DNA from 4 places in the Rhodopseudomonas sp. P1 genome. Region 3 is predicted to be linked to each of the others. Evidence: riboswitches for the same ligand, from Rfam matches in the RefSeq annotation. Region 3 holds a riboswitch; each other region holds the start of a gene.
What was found. A riboswitch is a leader RNA that binds a small molecule or an ion and turns the genes downstream of it on or off. The one in region 3 is predicted to bind cobalamin.

Region 1 (5,197 bases), 1.9 Mb from region 3:
GGGCCCGATTACATCGATCCGGCGTTCCACGAGATCGCCGCCGGTCGGCCCTGCTACAATCTGGACTCGTGGTCGTTCGGACGAGACCGCATCACGTCCCTCCTTGATGCTGCGGCGGGCGCCGATCTCTGCCTCGCCGAAGGCGTGATGGGGCTGTTCGACGGCGGCAGCGCGGTCGGCGCGTGGGGCAACGGCGCAACCGCCGATATCGCTGCGTTCACCGGCTGGCCGGTGGTGCTGGTGATCGACGTCGCCGGTCAGGCGCAGTCGGCCGCCGCGCTGGCGCTCGGGTTTGCCCGCTATCGCAGCGATGTGCGCATCGCCGGCGTTATCCTCAACAACGTCGCCAGCCCGCGTCATGAAGCACTTGTCCGCGATGGCTTCGACGCGCACGACATTCCAGTACTCGGGAGTTTCGAGCGGCAACGCGATCTCACGCTGAAGAACCGTCATCTCGGCCTGGTGCAGGCGCGCGAGACCGCGAAGCTTGACACCCGCTTGCAGCAACTCGCCGACAGCGCCATGCGCGGTATCGACCTCGACGCGCTGATCCGCGCTGCGCAGCCGGCGCGTCCGATCGCATCGACGATCCGGCCGCTGACGCCGCCGGGTCAGCGCATCGCGCTGGCGCACGACGACGCGTTCTCCTTCATCTACCCGCACCTCACCGCAGGCTGGCGCGCGGCCGGCGCCGAGATCGTGCCGTTCTCGCCGTTGAGCGACGAAGGCCCAGATCCGTCCTGCGACGCCGGGTGGCTGCCGGGCGGCTATCCCGAGCTACACGCAGGACGCCTCGCGGCAGCGACGCGATTCAAGACAGCGCTCCGCGCGTTCGCGGAGACTCGCCCGGTCCATGGCGAGTGCGGCGGCTACATGACGCTCGGTACAGGCCTGATCGATGCCGACGGCACGCGCCACGCGATGGCCGGACTGCTCGGCCTCGAAACCGACTTCGCCAATCGCAAGCTGCATCTCGGCTACCGGCTCGCGACCTTGCAGGCCGCAGCCGCCGGCCACGCCGCAGGCAGCGTGCTGCGCGGCCACGAATATCACTACGCGCGCGTCGTCACCGTGGCGGACGAGCCGCTCGCCGAGATCCGCGATCCCGCCGGACAGCTCACCGATGAGACCGGCAGCCGCCGCGGACACGTCACTGGCACCTTCTTCCATCTGATCGATGTCGCCGAGGAGGCGATCGCCTGATGTCCAAGTCAATCGAAAGCGCCGCCGCCAACGGCCGCATCACGCTGGTCGGCGCCGGCCCGGGCGATGCCGACCTGCTGACGCTGCGGGCGATCAAGCGGCTGCAGGCCGCCGACGTCGTGCTGTATGACGACCTCGCCGGCGAAGACTTCATGGCCTATCTCGATCCCAATGCCGAGATGGTCGCGGTCGGCAAGCGCGCCGGCCATCCCTCGCCGCGCCAGGACGAAGTCAGCCGCCTCGCAATCAACTACGCGCTCCGCGGCAAGCACGTGGTGCGGCTGAAGGCCGGCGATCCGACGCTGTTTGCCCGCGCCGACGAAGAGCTGCGCGCCGCGCGCGAGGCCGGCATCGCGGTCGAGATCGTACCCGGCATCACCACGGCGACCGCCGCAGCAGCTGCGATCGGTGCATCGCTGACCAAGCGCGGCGTCGCGCGCCGGGTCCAGTTCGTCACCGGCCATGATGTCGACGGGCGCCTGCCGCGCGATCTCGACCTCGCAGCGCTGGCGGATGCGACCGCAACGACCTGCGTCTATATGGGCAAGGCCACCTTCCCGGCCCTCGCGGCCCAACTGATCGCCCGCGGCCTGAGCGCTACGACGCCGGCCGTGATGGTCGAAAGCCTCGGCTCCGATGCGACCAACGTGCAGCGGGGCAGCGTCAGCGAGATCGCCGCCCGCCTCACCGCCGATCGGCCGTCCGGCCCCTGCATGATTTTGTACGGCGCAGCGCTGGAGGAGAGCTGATCGCCAGCACGCGACCGGCGACGACGACGCGTTCTCTACCGCGGCGCGGCAGCCGCAACGCCTCGTCTCTGGCTGATCTGCACGATCGCGTCGGATAGTCGATCGAGCGCAACCGGCAGCATCGCGCCGCCGCAGACCGTGAGCTGATCGGGAACAACGATCCGTCGGCTCGCCGGATAGGCCTGCTGGATCGCGGGATGCAGCAGCAGAGCCTTGCCCTGATCTTCAGCCACCGGCTGCTCTTCGGATACGAGTAAAAGGTCCGGCCGCGATGCGACGATCGCTTCAAGCGAGGCGAAGCCGCCATAGGCGAAACCAAGGTCGGACGCCGCATTCGACAGGCCAGCGGTCTGCAGCAGCGAGCTGAGCAGACTATCGCCGCCGGTCACCCAGCCGCGCCGCGATAGCGCCAGCACCCGGCCCTGCCACCGCGAGGCGGTGCGCCGTGCCCGCTCCGCGGCCTGATCGACCGACGCGATCATCGCGTCCGAGCGTTCAGGATGGCCGACCAGCGCGCCAACCCGCCGGATCTGCAGTTTCACCTCGTCGATCGTCCGCGGCACGTCGAACTCTTCGACCGGAATGTTCTGCGCGCGCAGCAGCTCGCGCGTGGCACGCTTGCCGTAGCGGCCGGCCAGCACCACGTCGGGTGCGAGCATCAACAGATCCTCAGCTTCACCGGACAGCCTCGGAAATCGCTCAGCCTCCTTGGCGAGCCACGACAGCCTCGGATCACGCGCATACGGTCCGAGGCCAGCGATCTGGTCGGCATCAGCCAGGGCGATCAGCAACTGATCGGTGCACATGTTGATCGAGGCGATCCGCTTGGAGGCGGCGAACGCCGGCGAGGCCAGCAAACCAACCGCGGCGACCATCAGCAACAAGCGGGAACGCCAGCGAGGCGCACGCCGGTCACGCAACGCGACGGGCGGCCGGACGCCGCAATGCGGCGCAATTGTTCTGTTCAAGACGACATCCTCCGCCGGCCCATCGCCGAACGAGTTGCACACCATGCACCGGCCGGTCTCCTGGCTCGCGGATATCCGTCGCGTCCGCCTTCCCGGCCGGTTCGGCCAGTGGCATTCAAGGACGCTCCGATCCGCCCACAGTTGCGAGGGCAGCTGCGGCATTGGGGCATCGCCCCGCACCGCATTCCCGTTTCACCTCTCTCAGCGAGAGGCACCGGTACACGTCTGGGTTAAGCACGTCGCCCAGCCCCCGGCAAGACGACCATCTTCCGCAGTCTTGCTGGCAAGCAAAAAGCCGGGAGGTGCAGTCAGGCACCACCCGGCTTGAACTTCACGGCTTCTCGCCGCCGGTTCGCTTACTTTCGCATCGGCGTGGTTGCGCCCGACTGGCCGTCCGAGCTCGGCGTCGTCGAATTGGTCGCGCCGTGGGCGCTGCCCGAGCCCTGACCACCACGATCGGAGTTCGACGGGCCGCCACCGCCCGCGCCGCCGCCAGCCGCGCCACCGGCACCCGCGCCTGCTCCACCGGCTCCTGCGCCGGCACCGCCGGCCCCGGCACCACCACCCGCGCCGCCGCCGGCCCCACCGCCGCCACCACCGCCTTGCGCCATCACTTGGCTTGCGCCAAGCGCCAGCACTGCGAGCACGGCCATCACTGTCGTCGTCTTCCGCACCATCATCGTCGCTCCTGTCATTGTTCTGATTGCTGAGTTGCGCAGAGGCCAACGGAGCTTCGGAGACGCCGTTCCTAACTAACCAGTCACGTCTTCAGGTCGCGGCGTTCCAGCCGAGCAACAGGAACAACCGACCCTGTTCGGCTTTTCCCCTCGCCATCAAACGACGAGGACCTGCAGATGAAAGCTCTGACCTGGCACGGCAAGAACGACATCCGCTGCGAGAGCGTGCCGGATCCGAAAATCGAACACGGCCGCGATGCGATCATCAAAGTGACGGCCTGCGCGATCTGCGGTTCGGACCTGCACCTGATGGACGGAATCATGCCGTCGATGCAAAGCGGTGACGTGCTCGGCCACGAGACCATGGGTGAAGTCGTCGAGGTCGGTTCCGAGAATACCAAGCTCAAGGTCGGCGATCGGGTGGTGGTCCCATTCACCATCTCCTGCGGCGAATGCTTCTTCTGCCAGCGCGGCTTCTATTCAGGCTGCGAGCGATCGAATCCCAACGCCAAGGCGGCTGAGAAGATGTGGGGCCATTCGCCCGCTGGCCTGTTCGGCTACTCGCATATGCTCGGCGGCTATGCCGGTGGTCAGGCCGAGTATCTGCGGGTGCCGTATGCCGACGTCGGTCCGATCAAAGTGCCCGATGGACTGACCGACGAGCAGGTCCTGTTCCTGTCCGATATCTTCCCGACCGGTTTCATGGCAGCGGACTTCTGCGATCTCAAAGGCGGCGAAACCGTCGCGGTGTGGGGCTGCGGCCCGGTCGGCCAGATGGCAATCAAGAGCGCCTTCCTGCTCGGCGCCGAACGCGTGATCGCGATCGACACGGTACCGGAGCGCATGGAGATGGCGCGGCAATCCGGCGCGATCGTGATCAATTTCATGGACGACGACGTCTACGACAAGATCCAGGATCTCACCAACGGCCGCGGTGCCGATGCGTGCATCGACGCTGTCGGCACCGAAGCCGCCGCAATGGCGAGCTTCGACTCGATGGTCGACCGCGTGAAGATGGCCACCTTCATGGGCACCGACCGGCCGCACGTGTTGCGTCAAGCGATCCATTGCTGCCGAAACTTCGGCACAGTGTCGATCGTCGGCGTCTATGGTGGGCTACTCGACAAGATCCCGATGGGCTCGGCGATCAACCGCGGCCTGACGATGCGGATGGCGCAGACTCCGGTGCAGCATTATCTGCCGCAACTGCTCGGCCGAATCCAAAAAGGCGAGATTGATCCTTCGTTCGTGATCACCCACCGCGCCACGCTGGAAGACGGCCCGGAACTCTACAAGACCTTCCGCGACAAGAAGGACGGCTGCATCAAGGTGGTGATGAAACCAAGCTGAGCGCGCTCAGCTCATAGAGCGACATGCAACGACTTCATCATGGCCGGGATCGCCCGGCCATCGTCGTTCTAGGAGGGACCGAGTCCGGCGGTTCAAGGCATCAACGCAAATGGCCGGGCTGAGCCCGGCCACAATCTTCCGATCCATCAGGATTACAAACTCAGGCCGCCTAGGCCTGAACGTAGGATCGTGTGACACTGTCGATGTTCTGGTCGATCCACGCCGCCATAGCTTCTTCTTCCTTCAGCGA
Region 2 (5,197 bases), 700 kb from region 3:
CTGATGGCGCAGATGTTTCAATCGACCGCGTGCAACGCGATCCATTCGATCGAGCAGCGCACCGCGAAGTGGATCGCGGCGGCGATGGACCGCACCGGCGACAGCATGGTGCCGCTCACCCATGAACAGCTCGCCGCGATGATGGGCGTCGGCCGCAGCTACACCAGCCGCGTGCTGCAGGCATTTCGCCAGGAGGGCATTCTCACGACGCGGCGCGGCGCCCTGATCGTTGACGATGCCGATAAGCTGCGGTCGCGGGCCTGCCGCTGCAATGATGCGGTGAAGGAGCACTTCGACGTGGTGCTGCGCGGCGTCTATCCCGAGCCGGACGACGCTGCCGCGTAGCTTCGCCGGAGCGCCTCAGCGCGCCGGTGCGCGCTTCAGGTGCAGGTAGCCGGGATCGAATTCGCCGATCTTGGCGAGCCCCTGCCAGTTGCGGATCGTCAGCACCCCATAGCGGAAGTCCATCGTCTTCGACGCCCGCAGCGACGAGATGGTGCGGTTGACGGTCGCGATCGCCATGCCCAGCGTGTCGCCGAGCTGGGCGAGGCTGATCGGGAGCTGCATCGAGTTACCGTCGGTCAGCTTCGAGACCTCGGCGCGGTAGAACAATTCGCAGAACAGGTGCGCCATCCGCGCCTTCATCGTCCGGGCCGAATTGTTGGTGATCGCTTCGCGGAAAATCGCCGCGTCCACAAGGGTTTCGCGCCAGATCGCAAAGCCGAGCCCGGGCCGGGCTTCGAACATCCGCAGGATCTCCCGATGCGGGATGATCGCCGTCACCGCGTGCCCAATCGCACACAGCGAATGATCCATCCGCTCCAAAAAAACCCCCTGCGCATCCGGCAGGTCACCGACCATGTGAAACGACAGGAATTGGCGGCGGCCGTTTCGCTGCAAATGATACCGTCCGACCATGCCTTCGACGACGAGCGCGGCGCCCTTCGGCGTTTCGCCTTGGCGGATCAGATCCTCGCTGCTCTCGAGCTCCCGCAGCGTAAAACTCAAATTGCGGATCGCGGTGAGGTCATCGGCCGACAGACGGGAATGCTCGCGCAGTTTGTCGATCAGCACGCGATGGACATCCTTCATGGTCCGCCTTTCAAGTTAGATCATCTGATAGGGTTGATGGAACTTGGGGGCTTCAACTCCGAGAGGCGGCAGAGGTTGCTATTTTTTTGGACGCCGGGCGGTAGCGGTCGTCGTCGCTTGCGAGGCATGGCTCCGACGTGCTCTGTCGGACGGATCATGACTGCGCGAGGATGACCGATGAGCGACTTCAGCCGGCTGTGGCTGGTGCGGCATGCGCCGGTGGATGGGCCAAAGGGCGTGATTCACGCTCCCGACGCGCCGGTCGATCTCGGCGACACTGCGGTGCTCGCTGCGCTCTGCGAGCAACTGCCGCACGATGCGACGGTGGTCGCAAGCCCCAGCCGGCGCACGCGCGAGACCGCCGCAGCACTCCGCTTCGATGCGATGCTCGACCCCGATTTCCGCGAGCAGGATTTTGGCAGCTGGACCGGGCGCCGTCACGACGATCTGTCGCGCGAACTCGGCCCTACCTACGATGCATTCTGGCAGGATGCGGCGCGCTTGGCGCCGCCGGGCGGCGAGAGCTTCGTCGATCAGATCGAACGGGTGCGGCGCGGTCTGGCGCGGCTGCCCGGTGGTGACGTCGTGCTGGTGGTACACTCCGGCACCATTCGCGCCGTGCTGGCGATTGCCCTTAAGACATCCCCCGAGGCTGCGCTGAGCTTTGTGATCGATCCGCTGTCGCTGACGCAGATCGACCGGCTGGGCTCGTCCGGTTGGCGGATCGTCTGGGTCAATCGCGTAGTCGGTTAGGCTGGCCGTTTAGAACGAAGCCTTTTTGCTTGCACAGGCTGCAGCCCCGTGCTCTGGTTTTGACGTCTTCGGTGCCTCGCGTGCGAGGTGAAACTGGGAATACGGTGCGGTGTTTTTCGCCAAATCCGTAGCTGCCCCCGCAACTGTAAGCGGATCTGTCCGGATCATATGCCACTGACGCCATCGGCGTCGGGAAGGCGATCCAGACGACATCCGTGAGCCAGGAGACCGGCCGAAGACGGAAGCATCTAACCGATCGACGGCGGGTCGAGAGCGGAGCAGCGATGACCGAATTCTCTTAGCAGGCAAAGCCGCGCGCGGCGCAGGAGCAGCGTCACGCGACGCTTGGCATCGCCTAGCACTCATCCCCCTTCAATCAGAATCAGCCACAGCGCCGCTGCGATCGAGCTGGCGGCCCATTGCTGCGGCGCGAGGGAACGGTCATGGAGCCGAAAGACACAACGACCAACGAAGCCTTTAAGGGCTTCACCAACGAGGCCTGCCCGTTTCTGCCGTGCCATCGCGGCGTCGAGCGGGAATTCAACTGCCTGTTCTGTTACTGCCCGCTGAGCGCCTATCAGTGCCCCGGCCCCTACAAGACCTTCGTCGATCGCAATGGGCTGACGCGCAAGGATTGTTCGGACTGCACCCTGCCGCACAACGGCTATCGGCGCTCTTGGAATTTTATCCAGCGCTGGCTGGAGCGGCCGGTGCCATGGGATAGCCAGCCCCAGGATCCGCGCCGTCTCAAGCGCGAAGTCTCGGAAAGCGGCGACTGAACACTGCCGGCGCCTCCGCACCGCTGAATTGCAGCAGTAGCGGAGGCGCCTGCATTGTTCGCGTTAGAGCGAGCGAGCGATCAGCAGCTTCATCACCTCGTTGGTGCCGCCGTAGATCTTCTGGATCCGCGAGTCGATGAACATCCGGCCGATCGGATACTCCTGCATGTAGCCGTAGCCGCCGTGCAGTTGCAGGCACTCGTCCACGGTCTCGACCTGCTTCTGCGTCGTCCACCATTTCGCCATCGAGGCGGTGACGGCGTCGAGATTGCCGGCGATCAGCTGCACCAGGCAGTAATCAACGAACACCCGCGCGATGAAGGCTTCGGTCTTGCGCTCGGCGAGCGCGAAGGCGGTGTTCTGGAATTCGATGATCGGCTGGCCGAAGGCTTTGCGTTCCTTGGTGTAGTCCGAGGTCAGAGCGACCGCGCGTTCCATTGCCGCCACCGCGCCGATCGCGATGATCAGCCGCTCCTGCGGCAGCTGCTGCATCAGCTGCACGAAGCCCTTGCCCTCTTCGCCGCCGAGCAGGTTCTGCTTCGGCGTGCGGGCATTCTCGAAGAACAGTTCGGAGGTGTCGGAGGCGTGCAGGCCGATCTTGTCGAGGTTGCGGCCGCGCTTGAAGCCGGGGTTGTCCTTGGTCTCCAGTACGATCAGCGATAGCCCCTTGGCGCCTGCGCCGCCGGTGCGGGCAACCACGATGATCAGGTCGCAGTTCTGGCCGTTGGTGATGAAGGTCTTCTGGCCGTTGATGACATAGTCGTCGCCATCGAGCTTGGCGGTGGTGCGCACGCTCTGAAGGTCCGAGCCGGTGCCGGGCTCGGTCATCGCGATTGCGCCGATCAACTCGCCGCGCGCCATGCCGGGCAGCCAACGCCGCTTCTGCTCTTCCGAGCCGTAGTTGAGGATGTAGTGCGCCACGATGCCGCTCGACACGGTGACGCCGGACAGCGCGTCGGGGACGATCTTCTCCATGTCCTCATAGACCGCGGCATCGTAGGCGAAGCTGGCGCCGAGCCCGCCATACTCTTCCGGAACGCTGGGCAGCAGCGCCCCCATCTCGCCGAGCTTCAGCCAGGCCGAGCGATCGACCATCTTCTGCTTGCGCCACTTGTCGCCATGGGGTGCGAGGTCCTTGGCGAGGAATTTGCGAAACTGGTCGCGGAACGTGTCCAGCTCTTCGGTCATCCAGGGTGATCGGTATTCCATGTTTCCTCACTCGAATGGGCGGCCGCTTGGCACGGCGCATCGCCCGCTGATCTAAGCCAGTTCGGCGGTGCAGGATAGACGTTGCGACCGCCGTATCTTGCGGCGTGTCGCTGCAGGCGGCTGCGCTGTTCGCAGCCGCAGCATCCGCGACGATGGAGGGCGCTCAGGTGGCGCTGTCGATCAGGCTTTCAAGCAGCCGCTTCAGCTCGGCAGTGGCCTTGTCGCCGTAGTTTTCGGCGATATGCGCCTCTTGGCTCAGCGCCAACGTATTGAGACGCTGGGTCAGAGCTTTGCCGCGGTCGGAGGTGTACATCAGCACCTTGCGGCGATCCTCCGGATCCTGGACGCGATACACCAGCGAATCCGAAACCATTCGGTCGATCATCTTGGTCAGGGTCGGATGATTGAGCAGCACCGCCTCGGCGAGTTCGCCCATCGAATGGCCCTTGCCGTCGGACAGCACCTTGAGGATGCGCCATTGCTCGACCGGCACCCCTTCGCTGCGTAGCCGTGCTTCGAGCTGGCGGTTGATCTCCCGATTGGCCTGCGCCAGCAGATAGGCGAGGTGCTCGGTGATCGGCGGATTGCGGGTCGGCGATTTGGCCACGATGAGACTTTATCGTTCCGTCTGAGTGAATCGGATGCGCAGTTTGCTGCATCTATATGCACAGCAATCCTTGAAGATTCAATATTTTCGAATAGCATCGATCGTCGAACCCGGGGAGGGGACTTCGGCGGGGATCACCCGCACCAGGCAGGAGAGGGCGTGCTTTCGGCTGTCGATCTCGGACATAGTGGCGCCTATGGAGTGCCGCCGCTCGGTTTTCTCGAGCGCGGCGCGCTTACCGATGCGCGTTGGGTGGAAGGGCCGGGAGACGGCGGCGGCGCGGCCTCGCGCCGCGCACGCAACAAGCTTCGCGTTGCGAATTTCGTCACCTTCCAGGGCTCGCCTGGGCTGTGGGGGCCGGCCTCGACCAATGCGGCGCTGCTCGCGGCTGCGGAAATCAACAAGCGCGGCGGCATCCTGGGCCGCGAGGTCGAACTGGTGTTCAGCGATGCCGGCGGTCCGATCGAGGACGTCGCTCGGCGGGTCGCTCTGGCGGTCGACTACGACGACGTCGATATCGTGATGGGCTCGCACATCAGTGCAGTGCGGGTAGCACTGCGGAACGCCATCCGAGGTCGCGTGCCCTATATCTACACGCCGGTCTATGAAGGCGGCGAGCGTGCTCCCGGCGTGATGGCGATCGGGGAGACGCCGCGCTGGCAGAGCCGGCCGGCGATCGACTGGCTGGCCCAGGAGAGAAGGGCGCAGCGCTGGTACCTGATCGGCAGCGATTACGTCTGGCCATGGCTGTCGCATC
Region 3 (5,197 bases):
CGGCTATCGGCTGACCCCAACTGACGGATCGTCAGAGCCGCCTACCCAGGAGACGACCGCTCCCCCGCCCAAACGGGAGCGTACTGCCACCTCCAACCAGTATGACGGCACGTTCGGCGGACTGATTGACCGGTACCGAAGCGACGAACGGTCCCCGTACAATCAGTTGAAGCATAACGTTCGCAATAACTACGACTTCACCCTTAATCGCCTGCGCAGCGAGATCGGCGCGGAACTGGTCCGAGATTGGAGTGCCGCTCGCGTGCAGCGTCAGTACGACGACAGTTGGGCGGCAAACGGCAAGTTGGCTATGGGCCACGCGGTTGTTGGCAAACTCCGATTGTTAATGACCTTCGGCTCTACGATTCTGAATGATGACGCCTGCACTAGGCTAAGTTCTATCTTGGGGAACATGCGTTTCCCTAGGTCAAGTTCAACGCCGCGTGTTGGGTTGCTGACGGTTGAGCATGTGGACAGCATAAGAAGGCAGGCCCATAGCTGGGGGCTTCATTCCATTGCGCTTGCCCAAGCCTTTCAGTTCGAAGTCCCAGGTCTCCGGCAAATGGATGTTATCGGCGAATGGGTGCCGTTGAGTGAACCGGGCCCCCCTCCGAAATCGCGAAAGGCGACGAAAAGTGGATGCGCGGTCTCCGATGGTCAGACATCGATGAAAACATGATACTTCAAAGGATGCTAAGTGGAGGCCGATTCAGCGAGGAAAGAGCAATCGTTGTCGATCTCAAGAAGTGCCCAAGAGTAATGGAAGAGATTGGCAAGACTCCTCCTTGGCTCAAGAACGGTCCGCTGATTGTGAGCGAGTCGACTGGGCTTCCTTGGAGGCACGCAGAGTATCGGAGAAAATGGCGGCAAATCGCCAATTCAGTTGGCGTTCCAAAAACCGTCAAGAATATGGACAGCGGCCGAACCGGCGATAACCAATCCGCAACCGCTGTGGGGATCTTCGGGTGATATTGCCGGATGCAAAGAAATCCGGGGCCACAAAGGCCCCGGTGGTCTCTCTAACCAAGTGTGGCACCCGCTGACGGGCGGGTCGAAAGGTAGGTGGTACATGACAACATAAAGCTGCCAGATCACCAAAGAGGCTGTCGATCATGTTGGCGCATGGTCGGCAGCTTCTGCGGAGGGCCGGGGCTGGTGCCGCTAGCTGGATTTCCACCCGCGACGCTTGGGTCCAATCCCCAACCGGTCCACCATTTCTAATATCAGATTCAACCGGTTATGTCCACTTGGACGCCGATATGCCTTGGAGTGTTTCACTCTCAACAAATGAGACGCCAGCCTTTTTCCAGAGCCGCTTTCATTGCCGTTAGAATGTTCGCAATCGGCGCGCGGTGGGTCTTTTCAAAATCCTGCACGGTCAAAAGGGACGGCGTCCAGGTCGCCCGTATAGCCCAGCGTCCCGAGAACCAAGTCAATCGCGCCTACGTCGTTCTTGATCTCGGCTAGGCGTTCCCTGATGCGCTGGGCTTCGTTGAACGGTCCGCGCGCTTCGTAAGTAGCCCGTTGACGGTTTGCTCAAATGTCTCGGTTCGGGACCGCTTTATGGTCTCGGTCACGTCAGATCGCCCCTGCCAGCATGTTCGCGCCTTTGGACCGCAACGGCAGCGGCTTAGTAAGTTTGCTGCCTAAGGCCAGGCTTTGTTGCTCAGAGCGCTTGACCCATCTATGTAATGTTATAACGTCACATCCATCGTCGCCGAGATAGGTAATTTCATAGTGCAGCCGCTGCCCCTTGGACTGACTGGATTTTTTCCGTTCGGTTCGTTGACACCGCTGCCGTATGTCCAATACCGTGCCCAGCGACGGTTCCCGAAAGGGATCAATAGGGAACGCGGTGCGGGTCTTCGGGCTCTATTCCGCGGCTGCCCCCGCAACTGTAAGCGGCGAGCCATTCGCCACACGCCACTGGGCTTTCGTCCTGGGAAGGCGGTGAACGGCAACGACCCGCGAGCCAGGAGACCTGCCGTCAGTCGTGGTCACACGCGAGCACATCGGGCGGGGTGTCCTGGTGCGAGTCGAACCGGAGCCCACAAGAAGGCTGCGGCAGACCTGTTTCGCGGTGACGTGCCACGTTAGCCGCGAGCCAAGAAAATGACTCCCGCCGTTCTGCCTCTCGGGCGCAATCGTCGCCTGCTGTCCTCTGTCGCCCTCGTCCCTCTCCTCTGGCCGGTCGACGGCCTTGCGCAAACCGCCTCGGCCAATCCGCGCGGTCTCGACCCGATCGTGGTCGAGGGCCAGACCGTACGTGCCGCCAAGCCGCGCGCGACGGCCAATGCCGGATCGTCGCGCCAGCGCCGCGCCGCCGCACGTCCGGTCGCGACGCCCGCCCCCGCGCCCACTCAGCCGACGACGACCGCGGCGACCGCCCCGACCTTCAACCTCGGCACCCCGTCCTCGACCGGCAGCCGCCTCGGCCTGACGCCGCTGCAGACACCGGCCAGCGTCGAAGTGATTCGCGCCGAAACCATCGCCGAGCGCGGTCAGCACAACGTCATCGACGCTGTGACGCAGAACGCCACGGGCTTCACCGCGAGCCCGCGCCCGGGAAATGGCGGCCTCGCCTTCACCACCCGCGGCTTCACCGGCAACGGCACGGTGATGTCGCTCTACGACGGCACCCGGCTGTATGTCGGCTCCGGCACCATGACGTTCCCGTTCGACACCTGGACGGCGCAGAGCATCGAAGTGCTGCGCGGCCCGGCCTCGGTGATGTATGGCGAAGGCGCGATCGGCGGCGCCATCAACGTGATCTCCAAGAAGCCGCTCGATGTGGCGCGCAACGAAGCCGAGATCTCGCTAGACACCAACCTGACCCGGCGTCTCGCGGTCGACTCCGGCGGCCCGATCAATCCCAATGTCAGCTATCGGCTGGCGGCGATCGGCAACATGTCGGACGGCTGGGTCGACCGTGACAAGACATCGAACGTCGCGGTGTCCGGTTCGGTCCGGGTACAGGCCGCCGACAATCTCGCCTTTACGCTGAGCGAAGACTACGCCGACCGCAGCCCGTCGCGCTATTTCGGCACGCCTTTGGTGAACGGCCGGCTCGACGAGTCGCTGCGCTTCCAGAACTACAATGTCGGCGATGCCTCGATCCGCTATCGCGACAACTGGACCCAGCTCAAGACCGAGTGGGACGTTGCCGAAGGCGTCTCGGTGAAGAACGTCACCTACTATCTCAGCACGCACCGGCACTGGAAGGACGTCGAGAGCTACGCGTTCAGCCCGACCACCGGAAATATCAACCGCAGCTCCTATATCGAGATCTTTCACGACCAGGAGCAGATCGGCAACCGCTTCGACACCACCTTCAAGGGCCATGTCTTCGGCCTCGCCAACGAATTCGTCGCCGGCTTCGACGTCAACCGCATCGCCTTCACCCATACCAACAACTCGCCTTACGCCGGCACTTCCTCGGTGCCCACGTACAATTTCGATCCGGGCACTTTCCTGCCGGTGAGCCCGACACGGCCGAGCTTCCATACGCTGACGACGCAATATGGCGTGTTCGCCGAGAACCGGCTCAGCCTGACCGACCAGCTTTCGCTGATCGGCGGCATCCGCTCTGACAATCCGACGGTGCAGCGCACCGATTTCCTCTCGCCTTCGAACAGCTTCGAGAAGACCTACTCGGCGCCGAGCTGGCGGGTCGGGGCGGTGTACAATCCGATCGAGAACCTCTCGATCTACGGCCAGTATTCGACCGCGGTCGATCCGGTCACCAACCTGATCACCATGACGGGCGTGAACCGCGACTTCTCGCTGTCGACCGGCAAGCAGGTCGAAGTCGGCATCAAGCAGCAGCTCGCCGGCGGTCGCGCCGAATGGACCCTGGCGGCGTATCACATCGTCAAGAACAACCTGCTGGCGCGCGATCCTCAGAACCCCGCCAACACCAATCCGCTGCAGATCGGCCAGCAATCGTCGCGCGGCATCGAAGCCTCGGCCGGCCTCAAGGTCACCGAAACCATCCGGCTCGACGCCAACTTCGCCTGGCTGCGGGCCAAATACGACGACTTCACCCAGGTGGTCGGCGGCCGGGCGGTGAACTACGCCGGCAACGTCCCCAACAACGTGCCGCAGATCGTCAGCAACATCTGGGCGACCTGGGCGTTCGCGCCGGGCTGGTCGGCCAATGCCGGCATCCAGCTCGTCGGCGACACCTGGGCCGACGACGCCAATACGCTGGTGCGGCCGGCCTATAACGTCGTCAATGCCGGGCTGATGTGGAAGCCGGACGCCCGGCAGACGCTGGCACTGCGGGTCTATAATCTGTTCGACACCGTCTATGCGACTTCCGGCGGCACGTCGCAGTGGATCCTCGGCATGCCGCGCACCGCGGAACTCTCCTACAACGTGAAGTTCTAGAGCGATGTCCAGCGTCGTCAGGCGCGCGAAGCGGTGGCTGTATCTCGGCCACCGCTGGCTCGGCATCGCAGGGTGTCTGCTGTTCGCGATGTGGTTCATCTCCGGCGTGGTGATGATGTACGTCGCGTTTCCGCATTTCGACAAAGAAGAACGCTGGGCGGCGTTGCCCGACCTCGCCTGGCAGCGCGTCTTGCTGCCGCCCGATCAGGCGATGCAGGTGGCCGGCGTGACGCACTATCCGCGCGACCTGCGGCTGGTGATGCTCGATACCGAGCCGGTGTACCGTCTGCTCGACTGGAGCGGCCGGCGCACCACCGTCTCGGCGGTCGACGGCCGCAAGATCGATCAAGTCAGCGCCGATCAGGCGCTGGGGATCGCGCGGCACCATCCGGCCGCAGTCGCGCCGCGGCTGATCGAGGCGGTCGATCGCGACCAATGGAGCGTGACGTCGCGCTACGATCCGTTCAGGCCGCTGTACCTGATCGGGCTCGGCGACGCCGCCGGGACAGAGCTCTATGTTGCGTCCCGCGGCGGCGAGATCGTGCTCGATACGACACGGCAAGAGCGGATCTGGAATTGGTTCGGCGCGATCCCGCACTGGATCTACTTCACAGTGCTGCGCCAGGACGGGCCGCTATGGCGGCAGGTGGTGCTGTGGGTCTCTGGCATCTTGATGGCGGTCGCGGCGAGCGGCGTCTGGATCGGACTGCTCCGCGCCGGCCTGCGGCGGCGCTACGCATCGGGCCGGATCACGCCGTATCGCGGCTGGATGGCGTGGCACCACATCACCGGGCTGATCGGCGGCGTG
Region 4 (5,197 bases), 340 kb from region 3:
CTCCGTTATCGGAAACGCGGACGGAGTCCTGACGCGCGAATGTGACGATTTCTTGCAAATTGCGGCTCTCGCCGCGATCTTGCCTTAACGATCAACAAACAGCGCGGGCACTCAGTGCGCCCGCGCACCGATGGAACTCAGCGCGACAGCACAATGCGGCCTGCGGTGGTGCGGTCCTGCCAGTGATGGCGCACCAGTTCCGGGTCGACGTGGTGTTCCACCGGCCAGCCGACGCACAGATAGGCGATGAACTTCCAGGTCGCCGGCACGTCGAGCTCGGTGGTGATCGCCTCTGGATCAAGGATCGATACCCAGCCGACTCCGAGGCCGAGCGTCCGCGCGGCGAGCCAGAACGTCTCGATCATCGCCACGACGGAGTAATCGAGCGCTTCGGGCATGGTCTGGCGCCCGACACCGAGACCCTGCGCCGTCTCGCGGTCGCAGAACAGCGCGAACTGCCGCGGCGCGACGTCGATGCCTTCGAGTTTGAGTTTGGCGTACAGCGCCGCACGGTCGCCCTGATACGCGCTCGCCGCCACCTCATTGCAGCGCAGGAAGTTGGCGCGGATCCGCGCCCGCGTCTCGGCCGAGTCGACGCTGATCCAGCGCCACGGCTGGCTGTTGCCGACCGACGGGGCGAGCTGGGCGAGGTCGAGGAGCTGATCGATCAGCTCCGGCGCAACCGGATCGGTCCTGAAGCGGCGGACGTCGCGCCGCCACGCGATCAGCTCGGCGAACTTCTCCCGAAACGCTTCGTCGAACACCGGCGGGTTGGCGTTGGCGGCTGCGATCTCGGCCGGATCGGTCATCGCCGCCATCTTGTTCAGCACCGTACTCACAGCTTGCCCGCCAGCACGTCGGCGAGATCGGCGACGTCGGTGAGCAGCCGCGAGGCCGCGCGCACCAGCGGCACGGCAAGGATCGCGCCGGTGCCTTCGCCGAGCCGCAGCCGCAGATCGAGCAGCGGCGCGGCGTCCATTGCCTGCAGCGCGAGGTCGTGGCCGCGCTCGGCCGAGCGATGGGCGAATACGCAATAATCGCGGGCTTCCGGCGCCAGCCGCACCGCGACCAGCGCCGCGGCCGTGGCGATGAAGCCATCGACGATTACCGGCCGGCGCTGCGATGCGGCGCCCAGCACCGCGCCGGCCATCATGGCAATCTCCAGTCCGCCGAATTCGGCCAGCACCTCCAGCGGTGCGGTGGCGGGGCTGCGCATCGCCGCCTTTTCGATCGCCGCCTTCTTCTTGGCCATGCCGTCGGCATCCTGGCCGGCGCCGATCCCGATGCTCTGGTCGAGCGGCGCCGGGCCGAGGCGGTGCAGCAGCAGCGACGACGAAGCCGTGTTGCCGATCCCCATCTCACCCAGCGCGATCACGTCCGCGCCCGCGGCGATCTCGGCGCGTGCCAGTTCGGCGCCGCGATCGAGTGCCTGGCACGTCTCCGCGACGCTCATCGCCGGCTGACGCGCCGCGTTGGCGGTTCCCATCCGCACCTTGGCGTCGATCAGATCGGGATGCTTCGGCAGATCGGCGGCGACGCCGGCGTCGATCACCCGGACGTCGACATGGTTGGCGGCTGCGAATGCGTTGGCGGTGGCCTTGCCGGCCAAATAGGTCATCACCATCGCTACCGTCACGGCGGACGGATATTGCGACACGCCTTCTTCGGTCAGGCCATGGTCCCCGGCGAACACCATCAGCACCGCATTGTCGGCGCGCGGCGGCTGCGGATGCCGCATCAAGGCCAGTTCGATGGCGAGGTCTTCGATCCGCCCGAGCGAGCCGAGCGGCTTGGCCTTGCCGTCCACCCGCGCCCGCAAGGTTGCTTTCAGCGACGGGTCGACCGGGGTGATCGACGGCGGCTGCCAGGTGACGAGGGTTTCGGTCGGCATCGGATGGTCCTTTGGTTCGGCAAGGCGCGCAACTGAGGCAAACGCGCAAGCCCGGTCAACACCACCTTCGCGTTGTTGACCCGCAACAGCGTCGCAGCTAGCGTGCCCGACGATGGTCCTTCCGCAAGGAAGGTGAAAAGGGAAGCCGGTGGGAGACGCGGTGCGTCTCGATCCCGGAGCTGCCCCCGCAACTGTAAGCGACGAGCCATCGCCGAGGCCACTGGGAATTCCTGGGAAGGCGGCGAATGGCGGCGACTCGCGAGCCAGGAGACCTGCCATCGCGTATTGTGCTTTGAAGGGTCGTCGGGGCGGGGTGCACCGGACGGAAGCAGTGCGGACGGCAAAGGCCTCTCCCGCGCGTTCCGACAAAGCTCGATAGCTGACCCGATGATTCGAGCCCGATGGATTCCGAGCCCCCTGCCGATGTGAGCGCCGATCCGCCGCGCATGCTGCCTGGCGCGCCGGTGATGGTCAGCGTCTGCACCACCTGCAAGACGATCGACGGCGTCGCCGTCGGTGCGCCGATGCTGGAAGCCGTCCGCGCCGCGCTGGCCGGCGCCGGCGCGGTGCAGGTGCGCGCCGTGCAGTGCCTGTCCGCATGCAAGCGTGCCGCCACCGTCGCGGTGTCGAGCGAAGGCGGCTACACCTTCGTGTTCGGCGATCTCGATGGCGCCGGCGGCGCTGACGCTGTGGCGGCGTTCGTGGCCTCCTATCAGGACAGTCACTACGGTCTGGTGCCGTGGCGGCAGCGCCCGGAAGTCCTGCGCAAGGGCACCGTCGTCCGCCTGCCGCCGCCGCAATGGTCTCCCGACGATGGGCGGGCGCCGGCATGAGCGCGCTGATCTCCACCCTGGTGCTGGGCGGCGCGCGCTCCGGCAAATCGGTGTTCGGCGAACGGCTGGTCGCCGAGAGCGGCTTGGCTAGGATCTATCTCGCGACCGCCACCGCCAGCGACGACGAGATGTCCGATCGCATTGCCCACCATCGCGCCCGCCGCGGCGACGGCTGGACCACGATCGAGGAGCCGCTCGGCTTGGTCGATGCGCTGACCCAGCACGCCGGCCGCGGCCGCGCCGTGCTGGTCGATTGCCTGACGCTGTGGCTGTTCAACCTGATGGAAGCCGGCCGCGATCCCGAGGTCGAAGCAAGGCGACTGGCGCGTTATCTCGGCGTCGCCGCCGGTCCGATCGTGCTCGTCTCCAACGAAGTCGGCCTCGGCCTGGTGCCGGAGACGCCGCTCGGCCGCGCCTTCCGCGACGCGCAAGGCCGCCTCAATCAGACCATCGCCGCCGCCGTGCCCAACGTCGCCTTCATCGCCGCCGGCCTGCCGCTGTGGCTGAAACGCCAAACAGGAGAGTAGTTCATGACCGCCCGCGTTCCCGTCACGGTGCTCACCGGTTTTCTCGGCGCCGGCAAGACCACGCTGCTGCGCGCGCTGCTCAATCAGTCGAGCGGCCGCCGCATCGCGGTGATCGTCAATGAATTCGGCGATGCCGGTTTCGACGGCTCGCTGGTCGAGGATTGCGGCGCGTCGGTGTGCGCGCCGGGCGACATCGTCGAACTCACCAACGGCTGCATCTGCTGCACGGTCGCTGACGACTTCATCCCGACGATGGAAAAGTTGTTGAACCGCGACACGCCGCTCGACGCGATCGTGATCGAAACCTCCGGGCTCGCACTGCCGCAACCGCTGCTGAAGGCGTTCGCCTGGCCGGCGGTGAAGACCCGTGCCACCGCCGACGGCGTCGTCACGGTGGTCGACGCGCTGGCGCTGAGTGAAGGCCGGGTGCCGCTCGACGATGACGCGGTGAAGGCGCAGCGTGACGCCACGCATGACGATCCGATCGAGGAAGTGTTCGAAGATCAGCTCGCCTGCGCCGATCTGGTGGTACTGTCGAAGAGCGATCTGGTCGCGCCCGACCAGCTTGCCGCGCTCGAAGCTAAGCTGGCGAGCCGGGTGCGGCCGAACGTCCGCATCGTCCGCTCGCATGGCACGCTGGCGCCGTCGGTGCTGATTGGGCTCGATGCCGAAGCCGAGAATGATCTTGCATCCCGCGCCGGCCATCACGCCGAAGGCGAGGAGCACGATCACGACGATTTCGACTCGCTGGTGATCACCCCGCAGCCGGCGGAGACGCTGGATGCCATGAAGGCGCGGGTCGGCGATGCGCTGGGGCTCGAGGGCGTGCTGCGCGTCAAGGGCCATGCCCGTGTCGCCGGCAAGCCGGCCCCGGTCGTGGTGCAGGCGGTCGGCTCGCGCATCGATCTCGCCTTCGCCCGCCCCGATGCCGAGCGTCCCGACCATCTGGTGGTGATCGGCCTCAAAGGCTTTGACGCCGACGCCGCGCGGCGCGCGCTGGCGGGGTAGTTCATATGCCTCTCCCCGTCATTGCGAGGAGCGAAGCGACGAAGCAATCCAGGGGCAGCGGCCCCGAGTCTGGATTGCTTCGCTTCGCTCGCAATGACGTAGAGAGGGCGGTCGCACAGCAACGGTGCTCCAGATGCACCTGAAGCTCGACACCAGCGTCAGCATCGACGACGGCGACGTTGCGCGCGATCTCGGGCAGGCGACGGCCGATATTGTGGTGCTGTCGGCGGCCGACAGCGATCTGGCGGCGTTCGGTGCTGCGCGGGCCGGAATGCCGGACGACTATCCGACGCTCCAGCTCACCAATTTTCTGGCGCTCGGCCATCCGGCCTCGGTCGATCTTTATGTCGAGCGCACGCTGGCGAAAGCAAAGCTCGTCATCCTGCGGATGCTCGGTGGCGAGGCCTACTGGCCGCACGGCGTCGACAGCCTGCGGCGCGATGCGCTGGCGCGCGGCGCGCAGTTCGTCTGCATTCCGGGCGAGATGGAGTGGAATGCGGAGCTGGCTGCGCGTAGCACCGCCGATCTCGACGATGCTCACGCGCTGTGGCGCTATTGCAGCGAGGGCGGCGCCGAGAACATCCGCTTGGCGCTGCGCTATGCCGCCTGGATGATCCTGCGCGACGACTGCCCGCCGCCGCCGCGGCCGATGCCGGCCGCAGGGTTCTGGCCGGCCGAGCCGCCGCCATCGCAGTGCCGCCGCGCGCTGGTAATCTTCTATCGGGCGCTGGCGGCGAGCGGCGATACCGCGGCGATCGCGGCGCTGCGTGACGCCCTGGCCGCGCGTGATTTCGATCCAACCTGCATCTTCGTGACCAGCTTGAAGGATGCGCGCTCGATCGCGTTCCTGCGCAGCGTGCTTGCCGCGACGCCGCCCGACGTCATCATCAACGCCACCGCGTTTGCGACCGCCACCGCCACGGACGACTCCGGTGTGC

Region 1: it holds a riboswitch for cobalamin, as region 3 does, so the genes downstream of both, LRC39_RS10735 (ABC transporter substrate-binding protein) here and LRC39_RS02075 (TonB-dependent receptor) in region 3, are expected to answer to the same signal.
Region 2: it holds a riboswitch for cobalamin, as region 3 does, so the genes downstream of both, LRC39_RS05270 (cysteine-rich small domain-containing protein) here and LRC39_RS02075 (TonB-dependent receptor) in region 3, are expected to answer to the same signal.
Region 4: it holds a riboswitch for cobalamin, as region 3 does, so the genes downstream of both, LRC39_RS03670 (DUF1636 domain-containing protein) here and LRC39_RS02075 (TonB-dependent receptor) in region 3, are expected to answer to the same signal.

Annotation. Positions count from the first base shown of each region.
Region 1 covers NZ_CP088006.1:2,309,955-2,315,151, reverse strand. Annotated here, with positions in the region: gene LRC39_RS10745 (cobyrinate a,c-diamide synthase) at 1-1,203, shown strand, start outside; gene cobA (uroporphyrinogen-III C-methyltransferase) at 1,203-1,952, shown strand; gene LRC39_RS10735 (ABC transporter substrate-binding protein) at 1,988-2,827, opposite strand; cobalamin riboswitch at 2,954-3,154, opposite strand; gene LRC39_RS10730 (hypothetical protein) at 3,277-3,600, opposite strand; gene LRC39_RS10725 (zinc-dependent alcohol dehydrogenase) at 3,775-4,947, shown strand; gene LRC39_RS10720 (ferritin-like domain-containing protein) at 5,117-5,197, opposite strand, start outside.
Region 2 covers NZ_CP088006.1:1,129,841-1,135,037, forward strand. Annotated here, with positions in the region: gene LRC39_RS05255 (Crp/Fnr family transcriptional regulator) at 1-345, shown strand, start outside; gene LRC39_RS05260 (Crp/Fnr family transcriptional regulator) at 361-1,092, opposite strand; gene LRC39_RS05265 (histidine phosphatase family protein) at 1,270-1,845, shown strand; cobalamin riboswitch at 1,898-2,096, shown strand; gene LRC39_RS05270 (cysteine-rich small domain-containing protein) at 2,289-2,624, shown strand; gene LRC39_RS05275 (acyl-CoA dehydrogenase family protein) at 2,688-3,833, opposite strand; gene LRC39_RS05280 (MarR family winged helix-turn-helix transcriptional regulator) at 3,997-4,440, opposite strand; gene LRC39_RS05285 (substrate-binding domain-containing protein) at 4,600-5,197, shown strand, end outside.
Region 3 covers NZ_CP088006.1:432,438-437,634, reverse strand. Annotated here, with positions in the region: gene LRC39_RS02080 (hypothetical protein) at 1-679, shown strand, start outside; cobalamin riboswitch at 1,808-2,003, shown strand; gene LRC39_RS02075 (TonB-dependent receptor) at 2,113-4,389, shown strand; gene LRC39_RS02070 (PepSY domain-containing protein) at 4,394-5,197, shown strand, end outside.
Region 4 covers NZ_CP088006.1:772,273-777,469, forward strand. Annotated here, with positions in the region: gene bluB (5,6-dimethylbenzimidazole synthase) at 138-809, opposite strand; gene cobT (nicotinate-nucleotide--dimethylbenzimidazole phosphoribosyltransferase) at 836-1,891, opposite strand; cobalamin riboswitch at 1,988-2,185, shown strand; gene LRC39_RS03670 (DUF1636 domain-containing protein) at 2,293-2,724, shown strand; gene cobU (bifunctional adenosylcobinamide kinase/adenosylcobinamide-phosphate guanylyltransferase) at 2,721-3,251, shown strand; gene cobW (cobalamin biosynthesis protein CobW) at 3,255-4,259, shown strand; gene cobN (cobaltochelatase subunit CobN) at 4,393-5,197, shown strand, end outside.